DNA from 2 places in the Sphingopyxis sp. A083 genome. Region 2 is predicted to be linked to the other one. Evidence: predicted binding sites of a transcription regulator. Region 2 holds the regulator's gene; the other holds the start of a gene.
The links. Region 2 encodes LexA, which represses DNA repair genes until DNA is damaged. Its sites were predicted from a motif close to GTTCCNCNCTTGTTCT; they were not measured.
Positions count from the first base shown of each region.

Region 1 (7,828 bases), on a different contig from region 2:
TTCACCCTCTATCAGCTCATCCAGCGGGTTCAGCCGAAAAGCTTTGGCGCGCGGCTCGCCGTCGCGATGGGCGCCGCTGTGCCGCTTGTCGTCATCTACGCGAGCATCAATCTGCTCGTCTTCTTCTACTGGTTTCCATCAGGCGATACCCAGAAGATCATCGAAGAGGTGCAGTCCAAATTCCCCATTGCCTGGGAAACGGTGCTGATCCTCGACAGCTCGATCCGCTGGTATTTCTTCTTCGCGGTATGGGCAGCGCTCTATGTCGCCTTCGGCTATGCCAACGAAATGCGCGCGGTCGAGCGCCGCGCCAACAGCTACCGGGTCGAGGCGCAGGCGGCGCAGCTGCGCGCGCTCCACTATCAGGTGAACCCGCACTTCCTGTTCAACACACTCAATTCGCTGTCGACGCTCGTCATGCGCGGATCGCAGGCGGAGGCCGAGACGATGATCATGAATCTGTCGTCCTTCCTGCGATCGAGCCTCGCGATCGATCCCGAACAGCTCGTCAGCCTCGACGAGGAAATGGCGCTCCAGCGCCTCTATCTCCAGATCGAGCAGGCGCGCTTTCCCGACCGCCTGCAGGTCGAGGTGACGATGCCGAAAGCGCTGGAGAATGCGCGCGTTCCCGTGCTGATCCTGCAACCGATCATCGAAAATGCGATCAAATATGGCGTTGCTCCCAGCAAGGGAAGGATTGCGATCCGCCTGTCGGCGAGCAGCGAATATGGGCTGCTCGTGATCCGGATCGAAAATGACATCGACCCCGCCGCACCGACCCCCGAATCGGGCACCGGCCTCGGGCTCGGCAACGTCCGCGAACGGCTGATCACACGCTACGGCCCGGTGGCAGGCTGCGAATGGGGACGGTCGGACAGCGGCGGCTTCGCGGTATCGCTGTGGCTGCCGATCGCGGGCGAAGGACACTGACATGCTGCAGACGCTGCGCACCCTGATCGTCGATGACGAGCCGCTGGCGATCGAACGGCTTCAGATTCTGGCGGGGCAGCAGGACGGGGTTTCGCTCGTCGGTACCGCCAGCGACGGCGCATCGGCGCTGCGCATGGTCGAGGCGCTCGCGCCCGATCTGTTGCTTTGCGATATCGCCATGCCCGACCTCGACGGGCTGGAGGTGGCGACCGCGCTCGAAAAGCTCGATTGTCCGCCAGCCATCGTCTTCGTCACGGCGTTCGATCGCTATGCTGTCGCAGCCTTCGACGTCGCCGCGGTCGACTATCTGCTCAAGCCCGTGTCGCCCGATCGTCTTGCCAAGGCACTGGCGCGCGTGCGCGAATGGCGCAGCGCTGGGCGAACTGCCCCGCCGAAGAGCCGGTGGATCAACGAATTCTGGGTTCAGAACCGCGGTGAGATGCTGCGCATCGATGCGGCGCAAGTCGATCTGATCGAGGCCGAGCGCGACTATATGCGCCTCTATGTCGGCAGCCGAAGCTGGCTGATCCACCAGACGATCAAATCATTGGAAGAGCGGATGAACCCCGATCAGTTCATGCGCATTCACCGGTCCAAGATGGTCCGGCGCGACGGCATCGTCGGCCTCAAGCATCATGGCGACGGGGCGTGGAGCGTGGACTTGGGCGAAGGCGGACAGCACCGGATCGGTCGCACTTACCTGCACGACGTAAAGGCGATCATGCACGGCGCATGACCGCCTCTACCGCCGGTTAGCGGACGGCAACCTCCGCCGGACGTTCAAGTGCCAATTTCATATCGCTGCCACCGAACAACGCCGCCATCTGCGGTTCGGCGCTGCGACGCGCATGGGCAATGCAGTCGCGTTCCTGCGCCCGCTGAGACAGGGTCGCTCGGGGATCGGTACGACACATGCCGCGAATGGCGATGCGTACGCGCGTTTCCAGCCGAGCGCGGCCCTTGACGCTGCTCAGATTGAGATCGCCGTACGGCACGATGACCGTCGGCGCATCATCGGTATCCGCGACGCGCGCCTCGGCGGCAGTCGCGACCGGGGCGGCGGCGCCTGCCGACAATGCAGCGGCGCCTGTCATGAGCAAATATTTGGCAATACGGTGTGACATGGGGGAGTCCTCTCATCCGTTATGGGATGCGGGACACGCTGCGCCGTAACCGGGGAAGTCTGGTCGCCTCGCATCCCGCAACCCACGGAATGCGCCAATTTTCTGCGCCATTCATACGCGCTTCGATCAGCCCCAGCGACGAGTCGATTGAAAGATGAAGCGCCTACAAAGGGCGACCAACGGACGAACGGAAGCGCGCCAATAAAAAGGGGCCCCGACTTGTCGTCGGAGCCCCTTTAATCTCACGGGATCGCGTGCCGATTGGCAGCACTATTCCTTGGGCTGCGGCTTGGCACAGCGGCTGGTGTCGCCCGCCTTGCAGGCCGCGACATCGGCTTCCCACTTTTGGCGTTCTTCGGCGGCCATCGCCGCGACGCGAGCCTTTTCCGCTTCATAAGCGGCGGTTTCATCGGCATATTTTGCCTGCGCCGCGGCCGTCTGCTCGGCAATCGCAGCCTTTTGCTGCTCATATTGCGAAACGCTCTGCTGATAGCGCGCGGTTTCGGCATCCGCCTTCGCAAGCTGCTCGGCATTCAGCTTCGCGGTATCCGCGCGTTCCTGAGCGGTCGTGCCGTCAGGCAGCTTCTGAGCCATCGCCGGCGCCGAACTCATCAGCGCCGCGACGACCGCGGCGGCAAAAATCGATCTGGTCATCGAGAAATCTCCTTAAACCGAGCACCCTGCCCGTCCAACGCTTTGCCGCAAGTTGCGTTCCGCGACCAGCGGCATTGCGCGGAGGGGATAAAAGGGCGCCACCGGTTTACCAGATGCGCGTGCGATCCTCGGGCTTCAGATAATATTTGGCCCCCGGTGCGACGTTGAACGCCTTGTACCAGGCATCGACGTTGCGCAGCGGACCGATGATGCGCCAGCGCGCGGGGCTGTGGGGGTCGCTCGCCACCTGCTGTTTGGTCGCATCCTCGCGCGCCTTGTCACGCCACGCCTGCGCAAAGGCCAGGAAGAAGCGCTGGTCGCCGGTCAACCCGTCGATCACCGGCGCTTCCTTGCCGTTCAGCGACCGGTGATAAGCGTCATAGGCGACCTCGAGCCCGGCAAGGTCGGCGAGATTCTCGCCCATCGTCAGATCGGGATTGATGAAAGCACCCGGTGCCGCTTCATAGGTCGCATATTGCGCGCCGAAGCCCTTGGCCTGCGCATCGAAGCGCGCGGCATCTTCCTTGGTCCACCAGTCGCGCACGGCGCCGCTCGCGTCGATCTTGCGGCCCTGATCGTCGAAGCCATGGGTGATTTCATGGCCGATCACCGCGCCGATCGCGCCATAGTTGACCGCATCGTCGACCGTCTCACTGAAATAGGGGGCCTGCAAGATACCGGCGGGGAAAACGATCTTGTTTTCGAGTCCGCCGTTATAGGCATTCACTTCCTGCGGGTTCATCGACCATTTCTTGCGGTCGACCGGCTTGTCGAGGTCGGCGAGCTGATAGGCATATTCGAACGCCGCGCTGCGCTTCACATTGCCGTAGAGATCGGCGAGATCGATCTTGAGCCCCGAATAATCGCGCCACTTGTCGGGATAGCCGACCATCACGTCCATCTTGCCCAGCTTGGCAAGCGCCGCTTCCTTGGTGGCGGGCGCCATCCAGCTGTTGCCGCGGATGCGGTCGCCCATCGCCAGCTTCAGATTGGCGACGAGCGTTTCCATCTTCGCCTTGGCACTCGGCGGGAAATATTGCTTCGCATATTCCTCGCCGACCAGCTCGCCCAGGCTGCTATCGACAAGGCGCAGCCCGCGCTTCCAGCGCGGCCGCATCTCGGTCACGCCGCTCAGCGCCTTCGAGAATTCGAAGCGGCTGTCGACCCAGTCATCGGACAGATAATTGGCCGCATTGTCGGCGACATGGAATTCCTGCCACAGCTTCAGCGTGTCGAGCGGCGTCTTGCCATAGAGCGCGGCGATGTCGCGGATCGCGGTATTTTCGTTGACGATGATGCGCTTCTGCGCCGGAATTTCGGCGCCCGCGAACCAGGCGCTCCAGTCGAGCCCGGGCGCATAGGCGGCCAGCGCCTCCGACGACATCGGGTTGTTGATCTTGCCCAGATCGCGGCGCTCGGCGATCGCCCAGCTCACCTTGGCGATCTCGGTCTCGAACGCCAGCACCGCATCGGCGGCCTTTTCGGGATCGGGGTTACCGATCATCTTCATCGTCCGCGCGATATAGGCGCGATAGGCCTCGCGCTGCGGCTTGAAGCTGTCGTTCAGATAATAATCGCGGTCGGGAAGCCCGATCCCGCCCTGCCCGAGCCACAGGACGTTGACGGTCGGCGTGTCGGGATCGGCATAGGGACCGCCACCGACGATCGAGGCGCCGAAGCTTCCCTGCGACGCGCCCATGAAGCGCGCCATCTCGCTCTTGTCCTTGATCGCCGCGACGGCGGCGATATCCGCCATCAGCGGCTTGGTGCCGAGTTGTGCAACGCGCTTTTCGTTCATGAAGCTTTGATAAAGCCCGCCGACCTGACTGGTCGCGGGTGCGCCGGTGACGAGCTGGCGAAGCTGACGCTGCGTCAGATTATAGACATCGTAATCGACGCCGGCCGACGCCTGATCGGCCGGAATTTCGGTGCGCGCGAACCAGGCGCCATTGGCATATTTGTCGAAATCGTCGCCCGGCTTTACCGACGGGTCGCGTGCGTTCAGATCGACGCCCCAGCTTCCGAAGGTCAGCGGCTTGAGCGAGCCATCTTCGGCGCCGGCCGCAGCATCAGTCGCGGCGACCAAGGGGGCGCCGGCACCCGGATTACGGGCCAGAACAGGTGCTGCGATCAGCGCGGCGGCGATAGCGACGGCAGCAGTGCCGCCCAAAAACATCTTCATTCCCCAGTCTCCTACCCCCGCGCACGGTTCAAGGGCCGATCCGCCGCAGGCCATGGCGACTTGTCCGCCCGCGCCCATCGCAGGTCAAGCAAGATGCAGGCCGCTGGTCGAACGCACTGGTTGGTTGGTGGAATCGCCGCCCCGTTGCGCGCAAAGCAGCCGCTTCCTATCTAGGCGTTCGAGCGAGCGGCGCCCTCTTGCGCGGCCGGAACAAATCTGGAACATACCCACCCCATGAGTCTCACCCATATTTCGGTGCGCGGCGCGCGCGAGCATAATCTGAAGGGCGTCGACGTCGATCTGCCACGCGATGCGCTGATCGTCATCACCGGTCTGTCGGGCAGTGGCAAGTCGAGCCTCGCCTTCGACACCATCTATGCCGAGGGTCAGCGGCGCTATGTCGAGAGCCTGTCGGCCTATGCGCGCCAGTTCCTGGAAATGATGCAGAAGCCCGACGTCGAACATATCGACGGGCTGTCGCCGGCGATTAGCATCGAACAGAAGACGACGAGCCGCAACCCGCGCTCGACGGTGGCCACCGTCACCGAAATCTACGACTATATGCGCCTGCTCTGGGCGCGTGTCGGCATTCCTTATTCGCCCGCGACCGGCGAGCCGATTTCGGCGCAGACGGTCAGCCAGATGGTCGACCGGGTGATGGACCTGCCCGAAGGAACGCGCGCCTATCTGCTCGCGCCCGTCGTGCGCGGGCGCAAGGGCGAATATAAGAAGGAACTCGCGCAGTGGCAGAAGGACGGCTTCACCCGCGTCCGCATCGACGGCGAATTTTACGAGATCGAGGACGCACCGGCGCTCGACAAGAAATACAAGCATGACATCGAGGTCGTGGTCGATCGCATCGTCGTGCGCGAGGGGATCGCGACGCGGCTTGCGGACAGTTTCGAGACGGCGCTGAAACTTGCCGAAGGGCTTGCCTATGTCGACCTTGCCGATGGCGAGGTTCCGGGGCGCGACGGCGACGTCGGCGGCGCCATGAAAGGCGCCGGCATCCCGGCCAATCGCATCATCTTTTCCGAAAAATTTTCCTGCCCCGTTTCGGGCTTCACGATCGCCGAGATCGAACCGCGGCTGTTCAGCTTCAACGCGCCGCAGGGCGCCTGCCCGGCGTGCGACGGGCTGGGCGAGCGGCTGGAATTCGACCCCGAGCTGGTCGTGCCCAACCATGCGCTCAGCCTGAAAAAAGGCGCCGTCGTCCCATGGGCGAAATCGAACCCGCCCTCGCCCTATTATATGCAGGTGCTCGAAAGCCTGGGCAAAGCCTATGGTTTCGGGCTCGACACGCCGTGGCAGGATCTACCCGGCGAGGTGCAGCTCATCATCCTTTACGGCAGCGGCGGCAAACCGGTCGAACTGACCTTCAAGGACGGCCGGCGCACCTATACGACGCACAAAGCGTTCGAGGGCGTGATCGGCAACCTCAACCGGCGGATGTTGCAGACCGAAAGCGCATGGATGCGCGAGGAGCTGGGAAAGTACCAGACCGCGCAGCCGTGCGAGACGTGCCACGGCGCGCGCCTGCGTCCGGAGCCGTTGGCGGTGAAGATCGCAGGCGAGAATATCAGCATGTCGGCGCAGCGCTCGGTCGCCGACGCGCTGGGGTGGTTCAGCACGCTCGAGGAGAAGCTGAACGACCAGCAGCGCCAGATCGCCAAGGCGATTTTGAAGGAGATCAACGAACGGCTCGGCTTCCTCAACAATGTCGGGCTCGACTATCTCAACCTCAACCGCACCAGCGGCACATTGAGCGGCGGCGAGAGCCAGCGCATCCGCCTCGCCAGCCAGATCGGCAGCGGCCTGTCGGGCGTCCTCTACGTCCTCGACGAACCGAGCATCGGCCTGCACCAGCGCGATAACGACCGGCTGCTCGCGACCCTGAAGCGCCTCCGCGACCTCGGCAACACGGTGATCGTCGTCGAACATGACGAGGATGCGATCCGCCACGCCGATTATGTCGTCGACATGGGCCCCGGCGCGGGCGTCCATGGCGGCGAAATCGTCGCCGAAGGCACGCTGAAGCAGGTGCTGGCGAACAAGAAGAGCCTGACCGCAGCCTACCTCACCGGCGCGAAGAAGATCGAGGTGCCGACGCACCGTCGCCCCGGCAACGGGTTCGACCTGGTGCTGAAGGGCGCGCGCGCCAACAACCTCCAGAATGTCACCGCGACGATCCCGCTCGGCACCTTCACCTGCGTCACCGGCCTGTCGGGATCGGGCAAGTCGAGCCTCGTCATCGACACGCTCTACGCCAGCGCGGCGCGCACGCTCAACGGCGCGCGGCTCGTCGCCGGGCCGCACGACAGCCTGACCGGCCTTGAGCATTGCGACAAGGTGATCGACATCGACCAGTCGCCGATCGGCCGCACCCCGCGCTCGAACCCCGCGACGTACACCGGCGCCTTCACGACGATCCGCGACTGGTTCGCGGGGCTGCCCGAGGCGCAGGCGCGCGGTTACAAGCCCGGCCGCTTCAGCTTCAACGTCAAGGGCGGGCGCTGCGAAACCTGCACCGGCGACGGGCTGATCAAGATCGAGATGCACTTCCTGCCCGACGTCTATGTGACGTGCGAGACGTGCCACGGCAAACGCTACAACCGCGAAACGCTGGAAGTGAAGTTCAAGGGGATGAGCATCGCCGACGTGCTCGACATGACGGTCGAGGATGCGGCGGAGTTCTTCAAGGCGGTGCCCGCGATCCGCGACAAGATGGAAATGCTCGTCCGCGTCGGCCTCGGCTATATCAAGGTCGGGCAGCAGGCGACGACGCTGTCGGGCGGCGAGGCGCAGCGGGTGAAGCTGGCGAAGGAGCTATCGCGCCGCTCGACCGGACAGACGCTCTATATCCTCGACGAACCGACCACCGGCCTCCATTTCGAGGATGTGCGCAAGCTGCTCGAAGTGCTGCAGGCGCTGGTCGATC
Region 1 is NZ_LNSK01000003.1:255,903-263,730, reverse strand. Features, by position in the region: gene ATE59_RS08550 (sensor histidine kinase) at 1-930, shown strand, start outside; gene ATE59_RS08545 (LytR/AlgR family response regulator transcription factor) at 932-1,666, shown strand; gene ATE59_RS08540 (UrcA family protein) at 1,683-2,024, opposite strand; gene ATE59_RS08535 (hypothetical protein) at 2,325-2,708, opposite strand; gene ATE59_RS08530 (M13 family metallopeptidase) at 2,815-4,890, opposite strand; gene uvrA (excinuclease ABC subunit UvrA) at 5,125-7,828, shown strand, end outside.
Region 1: uvrA (excinuclease ABC subunit UvrA) is a predicted target of LexA. The motif match lies at 5,098-5,113, and genes of this name have one in related genera.

Region 2 (7,828 bases):
ACCTCGAATCGGTGAAGGGCGTGGTCACCACCATGATCCAGACCGAAAAATACGGGACGCCGCTTGCCAGCGCGCTGCGTGTCCTGTCGGCGGAATTCCGCAACGAACGCATGATGCGCGCCGAAGAAAAGGCCGCGCGCCTGCCCGCGATCATGACGGTACCGCTGATCCTGTTCATCCTGCCGGTGCTGTTCATCGTCATCCTGGGCCCGGCGGCCTGCTCGCTCAGCGATGCAATGTCGGGCGGCAGTCTCGGCGGCGGCAAGCCCTGACGAACGCCGCATCGCAAACCCAACAAAAAAGGGGCGGGATCATTCCCGCCCCTTTTTTGCTGCCGGCGCGTCAGGCGACCGTCTGTTCGATCGCGCCGAAGATGCTGTGGTGGCGCTCGTCGTCCATCCAGATCCGCACCGTATCACCCGCCTGCATGAAGGGGGTTTTCGCTTCGCCGTCGCGGATTGTCTCGACCGTCCGCACTTCGGCAAGACAGCTGTAGCCGAGCCCGCCCTCGCCGATCGGTTTGCCGGGTCCGCCATCGGCGTCGCGGTTCGACACCGTCCCCGATCCGATGATCGTCCCCGCGCGCAGGTCGCGCGTTTTCGCGGCATGGGCGATCAGCTGGCCGAAGTCGAAGGTCATGTCGACGCCGGCATCGGCGCGGCCGAGCGGCTGGCCGTTGAGATCGACGCACAGCGTGCCGTGCAGCTTGCCGTCCTGCCACCGGTCGCCGAGCGCGTCGGGTGTAACGAACACCGGCGACATCGCACTCGACGGCTTCGACTGAAAAAAGCCGAAGCCCTTGGCCAGTTCGCCAGGGATCAGCCCGCGCAGCGACACGTCGTTGGTCAGGCCGACGAGCAGAATGTGGCTCCGCGCCGTTTCGGCATCGACGCCCATGGGCACGTCGCCGGTGACGACCACCACCTCGGCCTCCATGTCGCAGCCCCACGCCGGATCGCTGAGCGGGATCGGATCGCGCGGCGCCAGAAAGGCATCGCTGCCGCCCTGATACATCAGCGGATCGTGCCAGAAACTTTCGGGCATTTCGGCGCCGCGCGCCTGCCGCACCAGCGCGACATGGTTCACGTAGGCGCTGCCATCGGCCCATTGATAGGCGCGCGGCAGCGGCGATGCAGCGTCGCGCTCGTGAAAGCGCTCGCGCGGGATCGCCTCGTGATTGATATCTTCGGCAAGCGCCTTCAGCCGCGGCGCCGTTTCCGCCCAGTCGTCAAGCGCCGCCTGCAGCGTCGGCGCGATATGGGTCGCATCGGCATACCAGGCGAGGTCGTCCGAAACGACGACGAGCCGGCCGTCGCGCCCGGCTTTCAGCGAAGCTAGTTTCACATCTGTCCCTTTGTCTGCGATGCCGGCGAACCATCATCGCAAAGGGGGGAGCGACGATCAGCGCGGCATCTGGATGGATGCGAAACAGGTAAAGCCGCTCTGCCCCGCCTGCAAGCGCCGGATATATTGCAGATAGGCCTGCGACTGGTTGTAGCTGGTGCCCGGCAGCGTCTGGCCGCGAAAGGCGCGCTTCACTTCCTCGCCGGTGAACGGCCGCGGCGCGCCCGGAAACGCCCCCTGGGTCCCCGGCGGGACAAGCTTGCCCGCCGCGTCGATGTAGCGGCCGGCGGCCGATGCGTCGGGCACCGGAATCTGGCAGTTCATCACCGATACCGCGGTCTGTGCAAAGGCGGGGCGGATGGTCAGCGCCGCCGACACGCCGACCGCGCCGAGCGCGAGCATCTTGCGCCGCGAGGGAACGGCTTCGTCGCCGGTCGCGGGCGCTTCGGTCGGGATGTCGCTGTCTTCCATGGCCGCGCATTAAACCAGTGAAGCCTTTAGGAAAAGCAAAAGACCGGCCGCCTCCCGCGCCCTTCCCGCTTTGGGACAGGCTGCGCAAAGGCGTTAAGGTCGTGCGGACGGATCCGAAGAATCGCTGGCGACCGATGTTTGCCATTCGATCCTTGTTGTGGCTGCGCGACAGAGAGGATATTCTCCTTCGTCATCCCGGACTTGATCCGGGATCCATTCACCCAGCGTTGGAACAATGGATCCCGGATCAAGTCCGGGATGACGAACAGGTAGTAATCCAGCGTCGATATTGTGTTCCCCGGCGAAGGCCGGGATCCAGAGCGTCGAACGCCGACGTTGGTGCTGTAAAGGCCTGGGCCCCGGCCTTCGCCGGGGAGCACAAAGCGGTTGGCTGAACGCCCGCCTTCCCGGCTCCCCCCGACTCTCCCCGCGAAGCGCCTTGCGCGCCGCGCCGCTTCGTGCGAGGCGCAGCGTCGATGTTCGACCGCCTGTCCAGCCTGGTTGCGGCGCTGACGCTTGTCGCCGTCGCGGCGATTTTCGCGGCGCTTGTCGGCGGCGACCTCGCCTCGATCGCGATCCTTGCGCTCGCCGGAGCGCTCGGCGCGGTCATCGTCTATGGCGCGCAGCCGCCGCCTGCCGCCGCGCCGCCTGCCGTCGCCTCTCCCGTCCCCGTCGAACCGCCGCTGCTGCTGCGCCATCCCGATTTCACCCGCTGGGCCGATCAGGAGCGCGAACCGGTGCTGGGGGTAATCGACAATGTCGTCGCCATCGCCAACGATGCAGCGGTTCGCCTGCTCGGACGCCACATCGTCGGCGCCGACATCCGCACCGCGATCCGCCATCCGGTGGCGGCCGAATGGCTGTCGGCAGGCGACGTCGACACGGGCGCGATGACCGTCGATCTCGCCGACTATCCGCGGCCCGGCCAGCGCTGGACGATGCGGATCGCGACGCTGTCGCACGGCGGCCGCATCATCTTTTTGTCCGACCGCTCGGCGATCGATGCCGCCGACCGCATGCGGTCCGATTTCGTCGCCAACGCCAGTCACGAACTGCGCACGCCGCTTGCCGCGATCCTCGGTTATGTCGAGACATTGCAAGACATGAACGACGAGGCCGATGCGCCGACGCGCAACCGTTTCCTCGCGATCATCGAGCGCGAGGCGCGGCGGATGCAGCAGCTTGTCATCGACCTGCTGTCGATCTCGCGCGTCGAAGCCGATCGCTTCCGCCGCCCGACCACCCCGGTCGATTTCGCCGCCATCGTCCGCCATACGCTTGCGCAGATGAAGGACAGTGCAGAGGCGCGGCCGCAGGACATTGCCGATCGCCTCGGCGATGCAGCGCAGCCGGTGCTGGGCGACGCGGCGCAGCTCGGCCAACTCGTCCACAATATCGTCTCCAACGCGATGAAATACGGCCGCCCCGGCACCCCGGTGACGGTCGAACTGACGCGCGAGGGCCGCCGCGTCCGTTTGGCGGTCCAGGACGAAGGCGAAGGCATCGCGCCCGATCACCTCCCGCGCCTCACCGAACGCTTCTACCGCGTAGACGAAGCACGCAGCCGCTCGGTCGGCGGCACCGGGCTGGGGCTGGCGATCGTCAAGCACATCAGCGAACGGCATAACGGCCAGCTCGATATTCAAAGCGAAGTCGGTAAGGGCACACGCGTGTCCGTGTCCTTTCCGCTGTCCGAAGCGCACTGACAAAGGACCGCATCGATGACGAACCGACCAACACATCTCGACGAAAGCGGCGCGGCGCATATGGTCGATGTCGGCGCGAAGGCCGCGACCGGTCGGCGCGCCGTCGCCAGCGGTCGCATCGCGATGGCGCCCGAAGCGCTCGCCGCGATCCGCGCCGGCAACGCGCCCAAGGGCGATGTGCTGTCGACCGCGCGCATCGCCGGGATCATGGCGGCCAAGCGTACCGCCGAGCTGATCCCGCTTTGCCACCCGCTGGCGTTGACCAGCGTCGCGGTCGAATTCGACTGGGAAGCCGACGGCATTTCGGTCCGCGCGACCGCCGCGACGACCGGGCCGACGGGGGTCGAGATGGAGGCGCTAACCGCCGCGTCCGTCGCATTGCTGACGCTCTACGACATGGCGAAGGCGCTCGACCGCGCGATGGTGCTCGGCGATATCCGCCTGCTCGAAAAGAGCGGCGGCCGGTCGGGCGACTGGCGCGCCGCATGAGCGCGCTGCTCGCGGTCGAGGAGGCCCAGGCGCGGCTGCTGGCGCTGAAGCCGCCGCTCGGCGCCGACAATATCGGCGTGGCGCAATGCGCCGGGCGCTACCTTGCGCAGGACGTCGTCGCCGGGCGCGACCAGCCCGCGGCGGCGCTGTCGGCGATGGACGGCTATGCGATCCGCTTTGCCGATATGCCCGGCCCGTGGACGATCGCCGGCGAAGTCGCCGCCGGCACCGCGCCCGCCCACGCGCTCGGCCCCGGCGAAGCGATCCGCATCTTCACCGGCGCGATGCTGCCCGACAATGCAGATACGGTGGTGGTTCAGGAAGATGTCACCGCCGACGGCGCGCGCCTGACGCTCACCGGCGATCGCCCCGCGTCGCGTGGACGCCATGTCCGCGCCCGGGCAAGCGATTTTGCAGCGGGCGCGCATTTGCTCACGGCGGGATGTCGCCTCGCTCCCGGGGCGCTCGCCGCCGCTATCATGGGCGGCGCGGGCGAGCTGATTGTCGGGGGGCGCCCGCGCGTCGCGATCCTGACGACAGGCGACGAACTGGTCGCGCCCGGGCGTGCGCTCGCGCCCGGCCAGATACCCGACAGCAACGGCACGATGCTCGCCGCGATGCTCGCCGCCGAACCCGCCGACGTCACGCTGCCGCTGCGCGCGCGCGACGACCGCGGCGTTCTCGCCAACATATTGGGCGATATGGCGCGGCGGCACGATGTCATCGTTACCGTTGGCGGCGCGTCGGTGGGCGATCACGACCATGTCCGCGGCGCGCTTGACGATGCGGGCGGGCAGCTCGATTTCTGGAAGATCGCGATGCGCCCCGGCAAGCCGCTGATCGCCGGCCGGATCGGCGACGCGATCCTGCTCGGCCTGCCGGGCAATCCGTCCTCGGCGTTCGTGACCGCGACGCTCTTTCTGCTGCCGCTCGTCCGCTACCTTGCCGGGGCGGCCGCGCCGTTTCCGGAGGTCGGCCAGGCCCCGCTCGCGGTGCCACTCGGTACCGGCGGGACGCGGCGCGATTATTTGCGCGCGCGCCTCGAAAAGGGACTGCTCACCCCCTGCGACGGACAGGACAGCGGTCAGACGCAACCGCTGATCGCGGCGAACGCGCTGATCGTCCGCGATATCGGCGCGGCGCCCTGCACGGCAGGCGCGCTTGCAAACTATATCGCGATCGCTTGACAAGTTCCGGTCTGTTCCACTATCGTTCCCCTTATGTCCGGCAACGCCATCATGGAGAACGACCGATGTTGACCGCGAAGCAGCATGAACTGCTCCACTTCATCCAGGAACGGCTCGACGCCAGCGGCATCTCGCCGTCGTTCGAGGAAATGAAGGAGGCGCTGGGCCTCAAGTCGAAATCGGGCATCCACCGGCTGATCAGCGCGCTCGAAGAACGCGGCTTCCTGCGCCGCCTGCCCAATCGTGCGCGCGCGCTCGAAGTGTTGAAGCTGCCCGACGCGGCCAAGCCCAAAACGCGGAGCGACAGTGACAATGTGGTACCGCTGCGCAAGCCCGCACCGGCGCTGAAGCCCATCGCCGCGAACGACATTATCGAAGTGCCGCTGCACGGCAAGATTGCCGCGGGCGTCCCGATCGAGGCGTTCGAGGATTATAACCGGCTCGCCGTTCCCGCCGCGTTGCTCGGCGCGGGCGAACATTATGCGCTCGAAGTATCGGGCGACTCGATGGTCGAGGCGGGGATTTTCGACGGCGATTATGCGCTGATCCAGAAGGCGAGTACCGCGCGCGAGGGTGATATCGTCGTCGCGCTCGTCGATGGACAGGACGCAACGCTCAAATATTTCCATCGCGAAGGCCGGATGGTGCGCCTCGATCCCGCCAACAGCGCCTATGAACCCCAGCGCTACGAAGCCGATCGCGTCATGGTGCAAGGTCGGCTGTCGGGACTGCTTCGTCGTTACCACTAAGCTGGTGCGGGCGGCGCCAAGGATGCGCATCGCCCGCGCGCAGCGCCGAAACGAGCCGCGGCTTCGCGCCCAGATAGAACGCAAGGCCGCCGCTTTGTTCCAGCGTGTCGCGGTCGATCGTCAGCCAGCGCGCGACGCATTCGCGCGGTAGCCAGCGTTCGCTGATGACCACATCGGCGGCGGCGCAGGCGGCCGCCATCTCCTCACCCGCGATCCGGTCGCGCCCATGCGCGGCGAGGATGACGCGCGGCGCATCGCCCCTGCCCTGTGTCCAGCGACAGAAATCGCGATTGCAGTCGACATGGTCGAGATCGCCAAGCGCGACGAGCGGCGTGTCGATCCCCGCCGCTTCGGCCATCGCGTCGCGTACGAAATCGCCGGCACGATCGCGCAGCATGGCATAGCCGCCGCCCGGCACGGCGGCTGCGATATGCCGCCCGTCGCCGGTCACGAGCAGGTCGGGGCGCGGCTGTGCGAGCAGCACCGCCATTCCCGCTACCAGCGGCACGGCGCCTGCCCAGCGCCACCCGCTGCGCCACAGCAATATCCACAACCCGCCCGCCATCGCGACCCCGAAAGCCCATGGCGGAAAAACGGGCAAGGTGGTGACGGCGCCGGGCGCCGCGGCGACATGATGCGCGAGCCCGATGAGCAAGCGCAGCGCATGATCGGCCACCCACCAGAAGGGCGCCCCCGCCCCCACCGCGTCGAACAGCAGCGCCAAAGCCTCCGCCGGCATGATGACGAAGGTCGTCAGCGGGATGGCGAGGACATTGGCGAGCGCGCCGTAAAGCCCCGCCTTGTGGAAATGGAACAGCGCGATCGGCGACAAGGCGACCTCGACTACGATGCCGGTGATCAGCAGGCCGGCGACGCCGCGCCCGAAGCGGAAGGCAAATGGCTCCTCGCGCCGCGCGACGAAGCGCTGCATCGCGCGGCTTTCGTGGAGCGCGACGATCGCGGTTACCGCCGCGAAGCTGAGCTGGAAACTCGGCCCGACCAGCGCCTCGGGCCGCCATAGCAGCACAAGCAGGGCGCCGGCAGCGACGAGCCGCAGGGTAATCGCCTCGCGCCCCAGCAGGATCGCCGCCAGGACCAGTAACGCCGCGATCAACGACCGCAGCGTCGGCACCTCGGCGCCAGCCAACCACGTATAGCCGCCGCCCGCGAGCGCCCCGGCGGCGGCGGCAAGCGGCAACACATAGCCTGCGAGCGCGAGCCGCGGGCTGAGCGCCAGCAATCGCATGGCGAGCAGCATCGCGAAGCCGACCACCGCAGTGACGTGCAGTCCGCTGATCGACAGCAGATGCGCCAGCCCGCTGCGCCGCATCGCCTCCTCGTCCTCGGGCGTGATCGCGCCGCGATCGCCCGTTACCAGCGCCGACGCGACACCGCCCGGCGACCCCGCAACCTGGCGATGGATATGCTCGCTCAGCCGCGCGCGCAGCGGCTGGCGTGCCTGCTCGGCACCTGACGGCAGCATGACATCGCCAAGCACTGTTCCGACCGCGCCGATGCGATCGAACCAGGCGCGCTGCGCAAAATCATAGCCGCCGGGCAGGCTCGCGGTTGGCGGCGGCATCAGCCGCGCGTGCACGCCGATCATCGTCCCCGGCACAATTGGGCGCCGCTGGTCGCCGCGCAGCGTGAGCCGCAGGCGCGGCGGCAGATCGGGGCGCGCGAGCGGCCGCACGACAAGCCGCAATTGCGCGCGCGCCGGCAAAGGCTCGGCCGCTTCGACCCGCGCCGAAAATTCGGTCGTCACCGGCCGCGCGAGCACCGGCGCCTCGACCCACAGCGCGCGGCCCCAGATCAGCAGCAGCCCTGCCGCGGCAACCCCGCAACCGATCGTCAGGGCGCGGCCAACGCGGGTCTGCCAGCC
Region 2 is NZ_LNSK01000013.1:35,485-43,312, forward strand. Features, by position in the region: gene ATE59_RS15855 (type II secretion system F family protein) at 1-272, shown strand, start outside; gene ATE59_RS15860 (fumarylacetoacetate hydrolase family protein) at 343-1,344, opposite strand; gene ATE59_RS15865 (hypothetical protein) at 1,402-1,815, opposite strand; gene ATE59_RS15870 (sensor histidine kinase) at 2,292-3,521, shown strand; gene moaC (cyclic pyranopterin monophosphate synthase MoaC) at 3,537-4,010, shown strand; gene ATE59_RS15880 (molybdopterin molybdotransferase MoeA) at 4,007-5,197, shown strand; gene lexA (transcriptional repressor LexA) at 5,263-5,946, shown strand; gene ATE59_RS15890 (ComEC/Rec2 family competence protein) at 5,900-7,828, opposite strand, start outside.